DNA from 2 places in the Kitasatospora sp. NPDC093550 genome. Region 2 is predicted to be linked to the other one. Evidence: riboswitches for the same ligand, from Rfam matches in the RefSeq annotation. Region 2 holds a riboswitch; the other holds the start of a gene.
What was found. A riboswitch is a leader RNA that binds a small molecule or an ion and turns the genes downstream of it on or off. The one in region 2 is predicted to bind cobalamin.
Positions count from the first base shown of each region.

Region 1: another riboswitch for cobalamin. It lies ahead of ACIRD3_RS21225 (cobalamin biosynthesis protein); the one in region 2 lies ahead of metE (5-methyltetrahydropteroyltriglutamate--homocysteine S-methyltransferase).

Region 1 covers NZ_JBIWJF010000012.1:235,087-242,097, reverse strand. Annotated here, with positions in the region: gene ACIRD3_RS21245 (CDP-alcohol phosphatidyltransferase family protein) at 1-834, shown strand, start outside; gene ACIRD3_RS21240 (hypothetical protein) at 954-2,279, opposite strand; gene ACIRD3_RS21235 (alpha/beta hydrolase family protein) at 2,900-4,036, opposite strand; gene ACIRD3_RS21230 (helix-turn-helix domain-containing protein) at 4,271-4,966, opposite strand; cobalamin riboswitch at 5,173-5,307, shown strand; gene ACIRD3_RS21225 (cobalamin biosynthesis protein) at 5,415-6,437, shown strand; gene ACIRD3_RS21220 (cobyric acid synthase) at 6,434-7,011, shown strand, end outside.
Region 2 covers NZ_JBIWJF010000010.1:210,860-217,870, reverse strand. Annotated here, with positions in the region: gene metE (5-methyltetrahydropteroyltriglutamate--homocysteine S-methyltransferase) at 1-1,565, opposite strand, end outside; cobalamin riboswitch at 1,742-1,910, opposite strand; gene ACIRD3_RS18685 (methyltransferase domain-containing protein) at 2,043-2,798, opposite strand; gene ACIRD3_RS18680 (SDR family oxidoreductase) at 2,803-3,570, opposite strand; gene ACIRD3_RS18675 (TauD/TfdA family dioxygenase) at 3,558-4,421, opposite strand; gene ACIRD3_RS18670 (aspartate aminotransferase family protein) at 4,409-5,692, opposite strand; gene ACIRD3_RS18665 (amino acid adenylation domain-containing protein) at 5,704-7,011, opposite strand, start outside.

The DNA of each region.
Region 1 (7,011 bases), on a different contig from region 2:
GAGACGGCCCTGCGCCGCCGCCGCTGGGCGCGCGACCGCGAGCTGCGCGCCCCGCGCTCTCCTCAGCACCTGTCCACCGCCGACTTCCTGACCCTGGGGAACGCCGTCTGCGGCTTCCTGGCGATCTACTCGATCACCACCGGGGTCCTCGTCCCGCACATCACCAACCCGGACGCCGCTCCGGACCGGCACAGCGCCGCCACCGCGGTCACGCTGCTGCTGATCGGCTCGATGTGCGACCTCTTCGACGGCCTGGTGGCGCGCAAGCTGCGCTCCTCCGCCCTCGGAGCGGAACTGGACAACCTCGCGGACCTGATCAGCTTCGGCATCGCGCCGGCCTACTTCGTCGCGGTCTGGGGCATGGTCTCCCAGGGCTCCAACAGCAAGCTCTCGGCGCTCATCGCGCTGACCGTGCTGCTCGCGGTCGTCCTGCGGCTGGCCCGCTTCTCGGCCGTCAAGATGCGGCCCGGGGTGTTCCAGGGCATGCCCTGCCCGATGGGCGCGATGACGGTGATCGCCATCGTGCTGCTCGACCCGCCGTTCCTGCCCGGTCTGCTCGCCATCTTCGGCGCCGCGTACCTGATGGTCAGCCGGATCGAGTACCCGAAGCCGCAGGGGCTGCTGGCCACCGCCACGCTCTGCTGGATCGTGGTCTCCATCGGCTGCCTGGCCGCCTGGGCCACCGGCCTGCCGGGCGGTGACAAGCTGATGCACGTCGGCGCGTTCGCCCAGATCACGCTGGCCGCGATGGCACCGCTGCTGGTCATCCGCCGCAAGGTGGGGCAGAAGGTCGGCGACGTCCGCGCCCGGCGGGCGGAGTCGCGGCTCGGCTGAGCCCGCTCGACATGCGGAAGGGCCCGGAACCGATCGGTTCCGGGCCCTTCCGCATTGTCGCGAGGGAGCGTCGAGGTGGCGCGTCGCGGTGGCGCGTCGCGACGGGCGCTCCGCCGGGGCTACGCGCCGCCGGTGTGGACGCTGAAGGCCGAGCGGCGGGCCGCCCGGGCCACGCCCGGGTCCGGGTGCACGCCCGAGACCGCCGTCAGCACCGAGGCCGCCCGCGGGTGGCCGGACTGCCGGGCCCGGGCGAACAGCCGCACCGGGTCGCCCGCCGAGGCTCCCTCGACGTGGCCCACCAGCAGCTCGGTCTCACCGTGGTCGAGCACCGCGGCCGCCGTGTCCACCCAGAGCCAGGCCGCGTCCTCCGCGCCCAGCACGTCCGCCGGCGAGACCCCCTCGTCCGCGCGCTCCGCCAGCCACAGCAGCGCGTACGGGCGCAGCACCGGCTGGTCCACCGACGCCCGCACCGCCTGCTCGGCCGGCCCGCCGGCCACCCGCAGCGCCTCGAAGGCCAGCCCGCGCACCAGCGCGTCGTCGCCCTGCGCCGCCTCCAGCAGCTCGGCCACCGCCCGGTCCGCCGGACGGGCCGCGACCCAGGCGCGGTACTCGGCCCGGGCCGGGCCCGGCGAGTAGTCGGCACAGGCGTTCAGCAGCTCGAAGGCGCTCTGCTCGATGTGCCCGGCGGCGGTCTGCGCGACGGTGCAGATCTCCTCCAGCTTCGCCCGCACCGCCCAGTGGCCGAGCGGCGAGAGCTCGGCGGCGTCGTTCCTGCGCGTCAGGGCGCCGACGGCCGCCAGGCCGTCCAGCATCCAGTCCAGGACGGCGGCGACGTCCGAGGGCGCGGGCGGGGTGTCGATCTGCGGCTCCCGGCAGGTGCCGCGGACCGCGGACACCGCGGAGGCGGCGTGCGGCACCGGCGACAGGCCGGGGCCCCCGGCCCCGCCGCCGACCCGGCGCTCGTCCAGGCCGCGGCGCAGCAGCTCCAGCAGCTCGCTCTCGGCCACCGGTCCGTCCACCAGGTGCAGGAAGGAGAGCAGCTGCGGGGCCTGGTCCACGGCCTGTCCGGCCAGCAGCGCGAACACGCCGCGCAGCGCGGCGGGCGGCACCGGGGCGAGCAGGGTCCAGGCGTCGAACAGCGCCGACCAGCCGCGCACCACGGCCTCGTCGTCGTGCTCCCAGGCGTGCAGCCGCCAACCGGGGCCGGCCCCGGTGTCCCGGGCCTCCACCAGACCGACCAGGAGCGCCTGCCCCCAGGCCTTGGCGGCGGCGCCGACGGTCATGGCCAGCGCCCGGCCCGCCGCACGGGCGTCCTCCGGGAGCAGCTCGCCGCGCTTGTCGACCTCCTCCAGCTCCCCGGCCCAGCGGGCGATCCGGACGGCGTCCACCAGCATCCGGCGGGCCAGCGGAGCCAGCTCGGCCGGTGCCGGGAAGCCCTCGGGCACGGGAACCCGGCCCCGTCCGGGAGCCGGCGCGGGCCCCCGCCGCCGGGGTACGCCGTTACGGGGTACACCCGCCACGCCCGGCCTGCCACCGGCGGGCCGGTTGGCCGTACCTGGGAGACGGGTCACCGTCGCACCGGTACCGATCGTCGGCGGGAGCGGGGCATCACGGTCGCGCGGGTTCCGAGACGTCACGTCGAGCAGTCTTCCCCTTGTACCGGCCTTCTGTCACATCCGGTTGCCCGTACGACCGGGCGACCGGCTGCGGCACCTCCGCAAGATCGGGCAACAGTGGCAAACCGCCTGGCCGGAAACGTGTGGCCTGCCCATGCCAGGTGAGCCGGGACGGTTGCGGGGCCCGTTCGCGTGGTGACGGAGTGTAGCCAACGGCGTCGACGGCAGGGGTCACAATGTGCCCTTGACCGGACCGCCAGCCCCACGGACGCCATCGGCACCCTCGAGGAACGGTGGGGCTGTCCAGCCGGAATCCGGACGGATGGCGGGGCGGACCGGCCGATCTCGCGGCGCGGGAAGTCGGCGGGTCCGACTTCCGGTGCGGCTGGGACGCCTGCGGCGGGACCCCACCGGGGCGGCGCGCCGACGGTCCCGGGGCCCGGGCTCGCTCAGAGCAGGGGGGTGAGCCAGCGACGCAGGAGTTCGGTGTAGTGGTCCGGCGCGCTGTTCCAGAGGGTGGCGTGGTCGCCACCGGGGAAGGGCTGGAGGTTGACCACGTCGGGGCGGGCGGCGGCGAGGCGTCGGGCGCTGCGGAACGGGGAGATCCGGTCGTCCGGGCTGTGCAGCAGGAGGGTCGGCACCCGCAGGTCGGCGCCCTCGGCGATGCGGGAGAAGTCGGCCAGGTCGACGCCGGTGCGGCCCTGGGCGGCCAGGACGCCGAGTTCGGCGACGGCCCCGCGGAAGCCGTGCCGTTCGGCGTCGCGGCGGGCGGAGCCCGGCAGGTCGAGGACCGGCGAGTCGAGGATCAGGCCGCTGACGGCGTGCGACCAGGCGGAGCGGGCCGCCGTCTGCAGGACCATGGTGGCGCCCACCGACCAGCCGTACAGGATCACCCGGCTCGCCCCGTTGTCGAGCGCCAGCCGTACCGCCGCCTCGACGTCGCGCCACTCGGTCTCGCCGAAGTGGCTGTACCCGTCCGGGGAGGCGGGGGCGCCCTCGTCGCCGCGGTAGGTGACGGCGAGGACGGGCAGGGCCAGCCGGTCGAGCACCGGCAGGACCGGGAGGGTCTGCCCGCGGTCGGCCTCCGGGCCGTGGACCAGGATCACCCAGGTGCCGCGCTTGCCCTCCAGGTGCCAGGCGGGGAGGTCGCCGAGTTCGCCGTCGACGACGGTGTCCGTGTAGGCGAGGCCGAGCGCCCGGGTGGGGTCGCCGAGGTGGACGCGCGGGGTGAAGCGGACCTCGGTGCCGGGCGCGAGGGTGCCCTGGTCGGCGCGGACCAGCCGGCGCGTGACGCCCTGCTCGTCGCTGTGCAGGACCTCCTCGACCACCGCGTGGCCGTCGTCGCCCCACTCGACCGCCCAGCGCCCGGGGCGCAGGCTCCCGGGGCCGCGGGTGAAGGTGACCCGGCCCGCGCCGAGGCTCTTGACCAGGACCGGCCCGGACTCCTGGACGGCGGTGGGCGGACGCACCATCCGCTCGGAGGCCCGGCGGCCGATCACCAGGACGACGGCCCCGGTCCCGACGGCGGCGGCCGCCACGGCGGCGGCGGTTCCCCAGCGCATATCGATCCCCGCTCTGTTGGTCACGGACCGGACGGTGTTCGTGCACCAGTCCACCGGCGCCCCGCCCGCCCGGCCACCGGGCTGGGCCGTCCGGGGCACTCGTGGCGGGGCGGGGCGGGGTCGGGTCGAGAGCGGGCCGGATCGAGGGCGGGGTCGGGCCGGGGGCGGGGGGCTTCGCGGGGCGGGGGGCTTCGCGGGGCGGGGGGCTTCGCGGGGCGGGGGGCTTCGCGGGGCGGGGGGCTTCGCGGGGCGGGGCGGTCAGGGGGTCTCGGCGGCCGTCTCGATGCCGAGGAGGTGCCAGAAGCGGGGGACGAGGTCGTCGGTGGTGGGGGCCTGGGTGGCGCGGGTGCTGCTGCCCCAGTGGGTGGGGACGTGGTGTTCCTGGTGGAGGGTGGCGAGGACGGCGGAGAGCGCCTCGGTGGGGGCGGGGACGATCCGGGCGAGGGCGCGGAGCTGGGGCTGCCAGCGGCCGCCGACGCACTGGCGGAGCAGGCTTTCCAGGGCCTCCTCGTGACCGGTGGCCACGACGAGCTCGGGCAGGCTCAGACCGAGGACCTGGACGAGGGCGGCGGTCTGGTCCTCGTCGCCCTCCCACTGCCCGGTCAGTTCGGCCCGCTGGTAGGCGGCGAGGGTGGTGCCGGTGCGTTCGGCGACGGTGCTCTGCGGGAGTTCGCGGGCGACCCGGTGGTCGCGCAGCAGCACGGGGCGGGTGTCCATCAGCTGGACGGCGGGGCACCAGAGGGCGCGGGCGAGGGCGATGAACTCCGTTTCACCGGGGCGCAGCTGGCCGTTCTCCCAGGCGAGGACGTGGCCGGGCAGCAGCCGGACGCCGTGCGCGGCCATGCCCTCCGCGACCTGTTCGGGGGTCAGGCCGAGGCCTGACCGGTGGGAGCGGGCGGCTGCGGGCGAGAACGGCACCGGGGGCGGGGCGGCGGGGGACTTTCTGCGGCGCATGCCCCCGAACGTAGGCGCGGAGCGGGGCGCGCCCCCACCGACCGAACGCACGAAGCGGCCGGTACCGGGGCGGCGCTCCGCTGGGCGATCCCACAGGCTGTCAGGCGGTCCCGGGCCGCGGCCCCCGTGTGACCAACCCCTCCGTGACCTCGGTTGACTCCCGGTTCGGGCGCGTGATGGGATCCTGAGGCCAATCGGAGGCATGGAGAGGAAGCCGGTGCGAGTCCGGCGCGGTCCCGCCACTGTCACCGGGGAGCACGCTCGGAACTATCGCCACGGCGGGCCGTCGGAAGCCGCTGGAAGGCCCCGGGGGTGCGTCCGACCCGGAAGCCAGGAGACTCTCGCCCCCGTTACGTCGACCCAGGGCGCGGACCCTGAGTGAGGACACGCACGCGATGCAGGCTGCCCCGCCCGGCCGGACCCCGAGCTGCCTTCCGCCGTGCGGCCGATGACCGCCCGTGCGCTGACCCCGCGCCCCTCGATCCTTCCCCCGGCCCGCGCCTCGGCCCGTCCGCCGGCCCGCGCCGCCGCGTTCGCGCTGGGCGCCGTCGCGGGCTACGCCGCCGACGCCCGCTTCGCCGACCCGCGCCGGGGCCACCCGGTGGCGGTCTTCGGCGGCGCCGCGGCCCGGCTGGAGCGCCGGCTGTGGCGTGACCACCGGGCGGCCGGGGCCGGGTACACGGCGCTGTGCGTGGGCGCCGTCGCGGCGGGCGCGCTCGCCCTGGACCGTACGGTGGGCCGGCGCCCGCTGGGCCGGGCGGCGCTGGCCGCGGCCGCGACCTGGACGGTGCTCGGCGGCACCTCGCTGACCCGGGAGGCCCGCACCATCGGCCGCTCGCTGAAGGACGGCGACCTGGCCGCCGCCCGGGAGCGGCTGCCGCACCTGTGCGGACGGGACCCGAGCGCGCTGGACGAACAGCAGATCGCCCGCGCGGTGGTCGAGTCGGTCGCCGAGAACACCGCCGACGCCGTGGTGAACGCGCTGGTCTGGGGCACCCTGGCGGGCACGCCCGGTCTGCTGGCCTTCCGCGCCGTGAACACCCTGGACGCGATGGTGGGTCACCGCTCGCCGCGCCACGCCCGGTTCGGCTGGGCCTCGGCCCGGCTGGACGACGTGGCGGGCTGGCCGGGCGCCCGGCTGACCGCGCTGCTGACCGTCGCCGCCGCCCCGCACCCCCGTACGGCCTGGCGGGTCTGGCGGCGCGACGGCTCCGCGCACCCGAGCCCGAACGCGGGTCAGGCGGAGTCGGCGTTCGCCGGCGCGGTGGGCGTACGGCTGGGCGGCACGCTGCAGTACGGCACGAGGGTGGAGCACCGGCCGGTGCTGGGCGCGGAGCTGCGGCCGGTGACGGTCGACGACATCGAGCGGGCCTGCGCGCTCTCCCGGCGGGTGGGCGCGCTGGCACTGGGTACGACGGTCGCGGGGCATCTGGCGCTCAGGGCGTTCCGCACGAGGAGGGGTGGGGCATGAGCAACGCGCTGCTGGTCGCCGGGACGACCTCGGACGCGGGCAAGAGCGTGGTGACGGCGGGCATCTGCCGCTGGCTGGCCCGCCAGGGCGTGCGGGTCGCGCCGTTCAAGGCGCAGAACATGTCGCTGAACTCCTTCGTCACCGCCGACGGGGCCGAGATCGGCCGCGCCCAGGCGATGCAGGCGCAGGCCGCCCGGGTGGAGCCGGAGGCGGCGATGAACCCGGTGCTGCTGAAGCCCGGCGCGGACGGCCGCAGCCAGGTGGTGCTGCTGGGCAAGCCGGTCGCCGAGGTGGGCGCGCTGGACTACCGCGAGCGCAAGCCCGTCCTGCTGGAGCGCGCGCTGGAGTGCCTGGCCGATCTGCGCCGGCGCTACGAGGTGGTGGTCTGCGAGGGCGCCGGATCGCCCGCCGAGATCAACCTGCGGGACCGGGACATCGCCAACATGGGCCTGGCCACGGCCGCCGGGCTGCCGGTGGTGGTGGTCGGGGACATCGACCGGGGCGGCGTGTTCGCGGCGATGTACGGGACGCTGGCGCTGCTGTCGGCGGAGGACCAGCGGCACGTGGCGGGCTG
Region 2 (7,011 bases):
CCGTGCCGGGTGGCGAGGTAGCCGGTGAGCTGCTCGGCGAAGTACTGGACCATGTCGTTGCGCTCGGGTTCGCCGTGCACCAGGACGTCCAGGCCGGCCTTCTCCTGGAAGGCGACCACCTCGCGGACCTCGGCCTCGATGCGCTCGCGGTAGGCGTCGGCGTCGATCCGGCCGGCCGCCACATCGGCTCGGGCGAGCCGGAGTTCGGCGGTCTGCGGGAAGGAGCCGATGGTGGTGGTCGGCAGCAGCGGCAGCCCGAGCCGGGCCCGCTGGGCCTCGGCGCGCTGCGGGTAGGCCTGGGCGCGGCGGGCGTCCGCCGCGGTCACGGCGGCGGCGCGGGCGCGCACCGCCGGATCGCGGGTGATCGGCGAGTTGGCGCGGGAGGCCAGGTCGGCCCGGTTGGCGGCGAGTTCGGCGGTGATCGCGCCGGTGCCCTCGCGCAGGCCGCGGGCCAGCAGCGCCGTCTCGGCGGCCTTCTGCCGGGCGAAGGCGAGCCAGCGGGCGATCTGCGGGTCGACGTCGCGCTCGGCGGCGGCGTCGAGCGGCACGTGCAGCAGGGAGCAGGAGGGCGCGACGTCGACCCGCTCGGCGAGGCCGAGCAGGGTCGCCAGGGTGGCGAGCGACTTCTCCAGGTCGTTGATCCAGATGTTGCGCCCGTCGACCACCCCGGCCACCAGGCGCTTGCCGGGCAGGCCGCCGACGGCGGCGAGGTCGTCCAGGTTGCCGGCGGCCGGGCCGGTGAAGTCCAGCGCCAGGCCCTCGACCGGGGCCTTGGCGAGCACCGGCAGGGCCTCCCCGAGCCGGTCGAAGTAGCTCGCGACCAGGAGCTTCGGCCGGTCGGTGCGGGCGCCGAGGTCCCGGTAGGCGCGGGCGGCGGCGTTGAGTTCGGCCGGGGTGCGGTCCTGCGCCAGGGCGGGCTCGTCCAGCTGCACCCAGGCGGCGCCGGCGGCCTTCAGCTCCGCCAGCAGCCGCGCGTACACCGGGAGCAGCCGGTCCAGCAGGGTGATCGGCTGGAAGTCCTGGGCGACACCGGGCGCGGGCTTGGCGAGCAGCAGGTAGGTGACGGGGCCGACCAGTACCGGGCGGGCGGTGTGCCCGAGGGCGAGGGCCTCCTCGAGTTCGCCGACCGCCTTGGCCGGGTCGGCGCGGAAGGTGGTGTCCGGACCCAGCTCGGGGACGAGGTAGTGGTAGTTGGTGTCGAACCACTTGGTCATCTCCAGCGGCGCGACCTCCTGGGTGCCGCGCGCCATGGCGAAGTACCCGGCCAGGGCGTCGGCCTCGACCTCGGCGCGGTGCCGGGGCGGGATCGCGCCGACGGCCACGGTGGTGTCCAGCACGTGGTCGTAGAGCGAGAAGTCACCGGTGGGGACCTCCCGGACGCCCGCTGCGGCGAGCTGCGCCCAGTTCTCCCGGCGCAGTCCGGCGGCGGTGGCCAGCAGCGCCCCGGCCGTGACGGCGCCCTTCCAGTACCCCTCGACCGCCTTCTTCAGTTCCCGGTGGCGGCCCTGCCGGGGGTAGCCGTACGCGGTGGCCACGCTCGCCGCGGCTGTGGACTTCGCTGTCAAGGGACTCTCCTTCGCGAGTCTGATTCCTCCTGGGACCGGCGACGGGAGGAGGGCGCGAAGGGGTCACGGACCGGACGGGTGCGCGCGGTCGGGCGCGGCTCCGCCTGGTATGTGCGCCGACCCGCCCACGAGGTCACCGGTTGGCCGCGCGCGAACGGTCGCGCACGGGCAGTGGCAGGTCTTCGGACTCGCGGGCACGCCCGCCCTCGTCGAGGGCGGACACCTACTGGCCGTCGCTTCCCAGGCCCTCGCGGGCCCAGTGCGTATGACGGCGGTCGTTCCCGCTCACCGCTGCGGGGCAGTCCCGGACTGGCCGAACCGAAAGGCGTCACCGGGTTCCCTCTTGCGACGCCCCGCCTGGCGGACGGGGCGAACCAGCTGCACCGCCAGCTTAGGGGCAAACCGCGCGGGTTCGAGCGGAATCCACGGACGGCGTCCACGGGGTGAGACGGCGGGCCCCTGGGCACCGCGTTGCCGTCAACTCCCGTACGGCGCCTCCCGGTGCCGCCACCGCACCCGGTCCTCGGCCACCGCCGCCCGCACGTCCGCCGGGGCCCGTCGGCCGCGGTGGTCGGCACAGGAGAGCACCAGCATCTCGCGCTCCCCCGGCCGGAACTCGTACGCCACCCGCTCCACCCGGCTCGGCACCCCGAGCCCGGCCAGTTCCCCGCGCAGTCGCTCCAGCCCCCGGTAGCGGAGGCCGGTGTCGTACACCGTCAGCGGGAACAGCCGGACCTCCCGGCGCGCCACCCGGGCCAGCTCCAGCAGTGCCGCCCGGTGGAACTCCTCGTCCAGCCGGTTGCCGTACGAGAACAGCAGGTGCGAGCTGAGCACCAGGTCGAAGGAGTCGTCGGGGAAGGGGAGTTCGGGCAGCGAGCCGGCCACGTAGCGGTCCGGGCGGGCCGCGATGTCGGCGCGGAACTCCCGGGCGTTGGCGGTCCACTGGCGGACCAGGTCGTCCACGTCGGCGTACCACGACCAGATGCGGTCCGCCGTCTCCTCGACCAGCAGCTCGCGCTTGAAGGCCGTCTCGCGTTCCACCAGCAGGCCCAACTCCTCGCGTTGGTGGGCGTACTGGCGGTCGACCGCGACGGCGTCGACGCCCCGGCGCCCGGCCTCGGCGACGAAGCTCGCGGCGCCGCCCGGGCAGTCCAGGACGCGTTGCTCCAGGTCCCGATCGGTGAGTGCGAACATCGCCCGGTACTCGGCGAAGGAGCGTGCGCTGACCAGCACGCGGTCATCCCCTCCCGACGAACGGCATGGTGGCGGGCAGCACCACGAGGGACTGGATGGTGGTGTCCGGCGGCTGCGCGGCCATCAGCAGCAGGGCGTCGGTGAAGCGCTCCACCGGGATGGTCGCCTCGACCGCCATCGTCCCGTCGGCCTGCATCGCGGCCGGCTGCGGGCCGCCGTCGAGCGGGGCGACGTTGCCGACGTCGATCTGCCCGCAGGAGATGCCGAACGGGCGGCCGTCCAGGGCGAGCACCTTGGTGAGGCCGAGCACGGCGTGCTTGGCGGCGGTGTACGCGAGGGAGTGGGGGCGCGGCACGTGCGCCGAGGGCGCACCGTTGTTGATGATCCGCCCGCCCTGCGGGCTCTGGGCGCTCATCACCCGGAAGGCCTCGCGGGCGCAGAGGAAACCGCCGGTGACGATGGTGTCCAGCACCCGGTTCCAGTCCTCGAACGGGGTCTCGGTGATCGGTCGGCGCGGGGCGGCGGCGCCCGCGTTGTTGAACAGCAGGTCCAGCCGGCCGTACCGGTCGCGGACGGCGTCGAAGAGCCGGGCGACCTCCTCCGGGCTGCGGATGTCGGTCGGCACGGGCAGCGCCCGGGCGGCGGCCGGGCCGGCCAGCGCAGCGGTCTCCTCCAGCGCGTCCTTGCGGCGCCCGGCGACGGCGACGGTCCAGCCGGCCTCCAGCAGGGCCAGCGCCGAGGCCCGGCCGAGGCCGCTGCCCCCGCCGGTGACGATCGCGACCCTTCCGTGCGGTGCGGTCAACGCGCCCACTCCTCCCCCTCGTTCACCCAGATCCGGAGCATCCGCCGGGAGTACCGCCCGGGTTCGTCGACGAACGGCGAACGCCCGTGCAGCACCCGGCTGTTGCGAATGATCAGCAGGTCCCCGGCGGCCATCGGCAGCCCGAAGGCGATCTCCGGGCGGTAGAGCACCTCGTCCAGCACGCCCAGCGCCTCCCACTGACGGTCCGTCAGTTCCGGTCCGCCCCGGTCCGGGGAGGAGCGGACGGTGCGGGTCTGGTAGTAGCAGCCGACCGTCCCCTCCTGCCGGTGGTAGAGGATCGGGGTGACCACCCGCTGCGGGCCCGCCCGGCCGGTCCGGTCGAAGGTCCAGTCCTCGCGGAGCGTGGCCAGCGCGTCGGGCCGCTCCCGCGCGATCAGGTCGTGGACGTGCCGCGCGCTCGCCAGCTTGGTCAGCCCGCCGCCGTCGAAGGCCGGGCGCAGGCACAGCAGGACGAGCAGGTCGCAGGTGTCGCAGTGGAAGCCCAGTTCGGTGTTGCCGTCGCCGTCCTGGTCGCGCAGCACCGAGGTGAGGTCGCCGCGCCCGTTCTGCGGCACGATCCGGCCGTAGTCGCGCAGCAGGAAGGAGAGCACCTCGGTGATCTCCTCCTCCGGGTGCGCCGGGTCCACCAGGCCGCCGACGTGGGTGATGCCGACGGAGGCGACGGCGTCCCGGACGAAGTCCCGCAGCCGCTCGCGCACCGGCCCGGCCGCGCCCCACCGCCCGGCCCGCGCGTCGGCCCACAGCAGCCGCCGCTCCTCCTCCCCCAGCGGGAGCGACCAGAGCGCCCGCCGGGCCTCCAGCTCCAGGCTGCTCCAGCCGATTTCCGTCACCGCGTCCACGTGTCCTCTCCTTCCTGCCGGCGGCCGGCCGCGACGGCCTTCGTCCAGAGTTCGAGCGCCTCGTCGATCTGCCCGGCCGTGACGACCAGCGCGGGGGCCATCCGGACCACGTTGAGGTGGATCCCGCAGAGCAACAGCAGCAAGCCGTGCTCGGCGGCCGCCTGCTGGGCGCGTTTCGCGGCCTCCGGGTCCGGGGAGCCGTCCGGCCGGCAGAACTCACTGGCGGCCATCAGCCCCAGACCCCGGACGTCGGCGATCCCGGGCGCCTCGGCGGCGACCGTCCGCAGCCCGGCCAGCAGCCGGGCGCCCTGCTCGGCCGCGTTCTCCACCAGCCGTTCCTCGCGCAGCACGTCCAGGGTGGCCAGGGCGGCGGCGCAGGCCACCGGGTTGCCGCCGTAGGTACCGCCCTGCGAGCCGGGCCAGGCGCGGCCCATCAGCTCGGCGGGCGCCGCGATCGCGGACAGCGGGAAGCCGCTGGCCAGGCCCTTGGCGGTGATCAGGACGTCCGGCCGCACCCCCTCCTCGTACTCGTGCGCCCAGAACCGGCCGGTGCGGCCGAAGCCGGACTGCACCTCGTCCACCACCAGCAGGATGCCGTGCCGGTCGGCGCGCTCGCGCAGCCCGGCCAGGAAGCCGGGCGGGGCGGGCACGTAGCCGCCCTCGCCGAGCACCGGCTCGACGAACATCGCCGCCGTCTCGGCGGGCGCGCAGGCGGTGGCGAGCACCTCGTCCAGTCCGCGCAGCGCGTGCGCCACCGCCTCGTCCGGCGTCATCCCCAGCCGGAAGGAGGCCGGGAAGGGCGCCACCGCGACCCCGGGCATCAACGGGCCGATGCCGGCCCGGAACCGGGTGCCGGCGGTGGTCAGCGAGGCGGCGCCCATGGTGCGTCCGTGGAAGGAGCCCTCGAAGACGATCACGTTCTGGCGCCCGGTGGCGTGCCGGGCCAGCCGCAGCGCCGCCTCCACCGCCTCGGTGCCGGCGGTGGCGTAGAACACCGAGTCCAGGCCGGGCGGCAGCACCTCGCCCAACCGCTCGGTGAGGGTGAGGAGTCGGTCGTGCAGCACGGTGGTGTACTGCCCGTGGATCAGTCGGCCCGCCTGCTCGCGGACGGCCTCGACGATCCGCGGGTGGCAGTGGCCGGTGCCGGTCACCCCCACGCCGGAGGTGAAGTCGAGGTACCGGCGGCCCTCGGCGTCGTAGAGGTGGAGGCCTTCGCCGCGTACGGCGACGACCGGGGTGGCCTGCTTGAGCACCGGGGAGAGCTGGGACACGGGGCCTGCCTTCACGGGTGGGTCCTGCCTTCGGGAGGGAGGACGGCGGGATCGAGCACGGGGCCGAGCGGGGGATCGAGCAGGAGGTCGAGCGGGTGTCGGGACGGGTCGGCGGGCGGCAGGTGGCCGGCCTCGACGGCCCAGGCGAGCGCGGCCGACCACCACCGCGGGGTCGGCTCGGTGAAGCGGACGCCCAGCCGGTCGAGCACGCCGGTGGTGTAGGCGCTGTCCACCCGGACGTTGCGCTCCTCCTGCTGCGCCCAGGCGGCGGCCAGCCGGGCGGCCGTCGGGTGCCGCCGCTCGGCGGCGGCGAGCGCGGCCGCGAAGCCCGCGTCGTCGGTGAGCCGCACCCGGTGGCCGCAGCGGGCGAGCCAGCCCACCAGTTCGTCGTGCGGGACGTCGTACGGCGACTCGACGTGGTACGCGCCGGGCGCGGCGTACGGGTCCAGGGCGATCGCGGCGATCCCGGCGGCCACCGTGTCCACGTGCGAGAAGGCGAACGCGGTGGCCGGCCGGCTCGGTGCGGCTCCGGCCAGCAGGTAGCCGCGGATCAGCTGGTAGATCCGGTTGTCGCCGGTGTTGGCCTGGAACGCGCCGGTCCGGCTGTGCGCCGCGATGTGGCCGCTGCGGTGCAGGTAGGCGGCGTGCCCGCCGGCGGCCCAGGCCCGGACGGCCTGCTCCGCACGGTACTTGGTCCGCTCGTACGGGGTGCGGAAGTGCTGGCCGATCGCCAGGTCCGCCTCGCTGAAGCGGCGCGGCGGACCGTCCACGCCGCCCGAGACGGCGAGCGTGGACACGTGGTGGACGCGGGCCTCCGGGGCGTGCTCCCCGACCCAGCCGAGCAGGCGGCGCACCGCCGTGTGGTTGGTGCGCTCCAGCTCCTCGGGCGAGGCCACCAGCCGGACGTCCGCCGCCGCGTGCACCACGATCCGCGCGCCCCGGGCCCGGTCCAGCCCGGCCGGGGAGAGCCCGAGGCCGTCCCGGTCGATGTCCCCGGCGACGGCGTGGGCCGCGCCCGGGCCCAGTCGCTCCCCCGCCCGGCCGTCGTCACCGGCCCGGACCAGGCAGGTGACCTCGGCACCGCGCCGGGCGAACGCCTCCAGCAGGTGCCGCCCCAGGTAGCCGGTGGCGCCGGTGAGCAGCACCCGGGCGGGCTCGCGCACCGTCGCCCGGCCGGGCGTGCGCACCGCCGCCGGGGCGGCCGGCGGGAGGCCGGGGTGCAGCAACTGGCCGGAGGTGGACAGCGGCGCGCGCACGGGACGGGGGACGGCACCGCCCGCCGCGCCGTTCCCGTCGGCCCCGCCCGCCGCAGCGGCCAC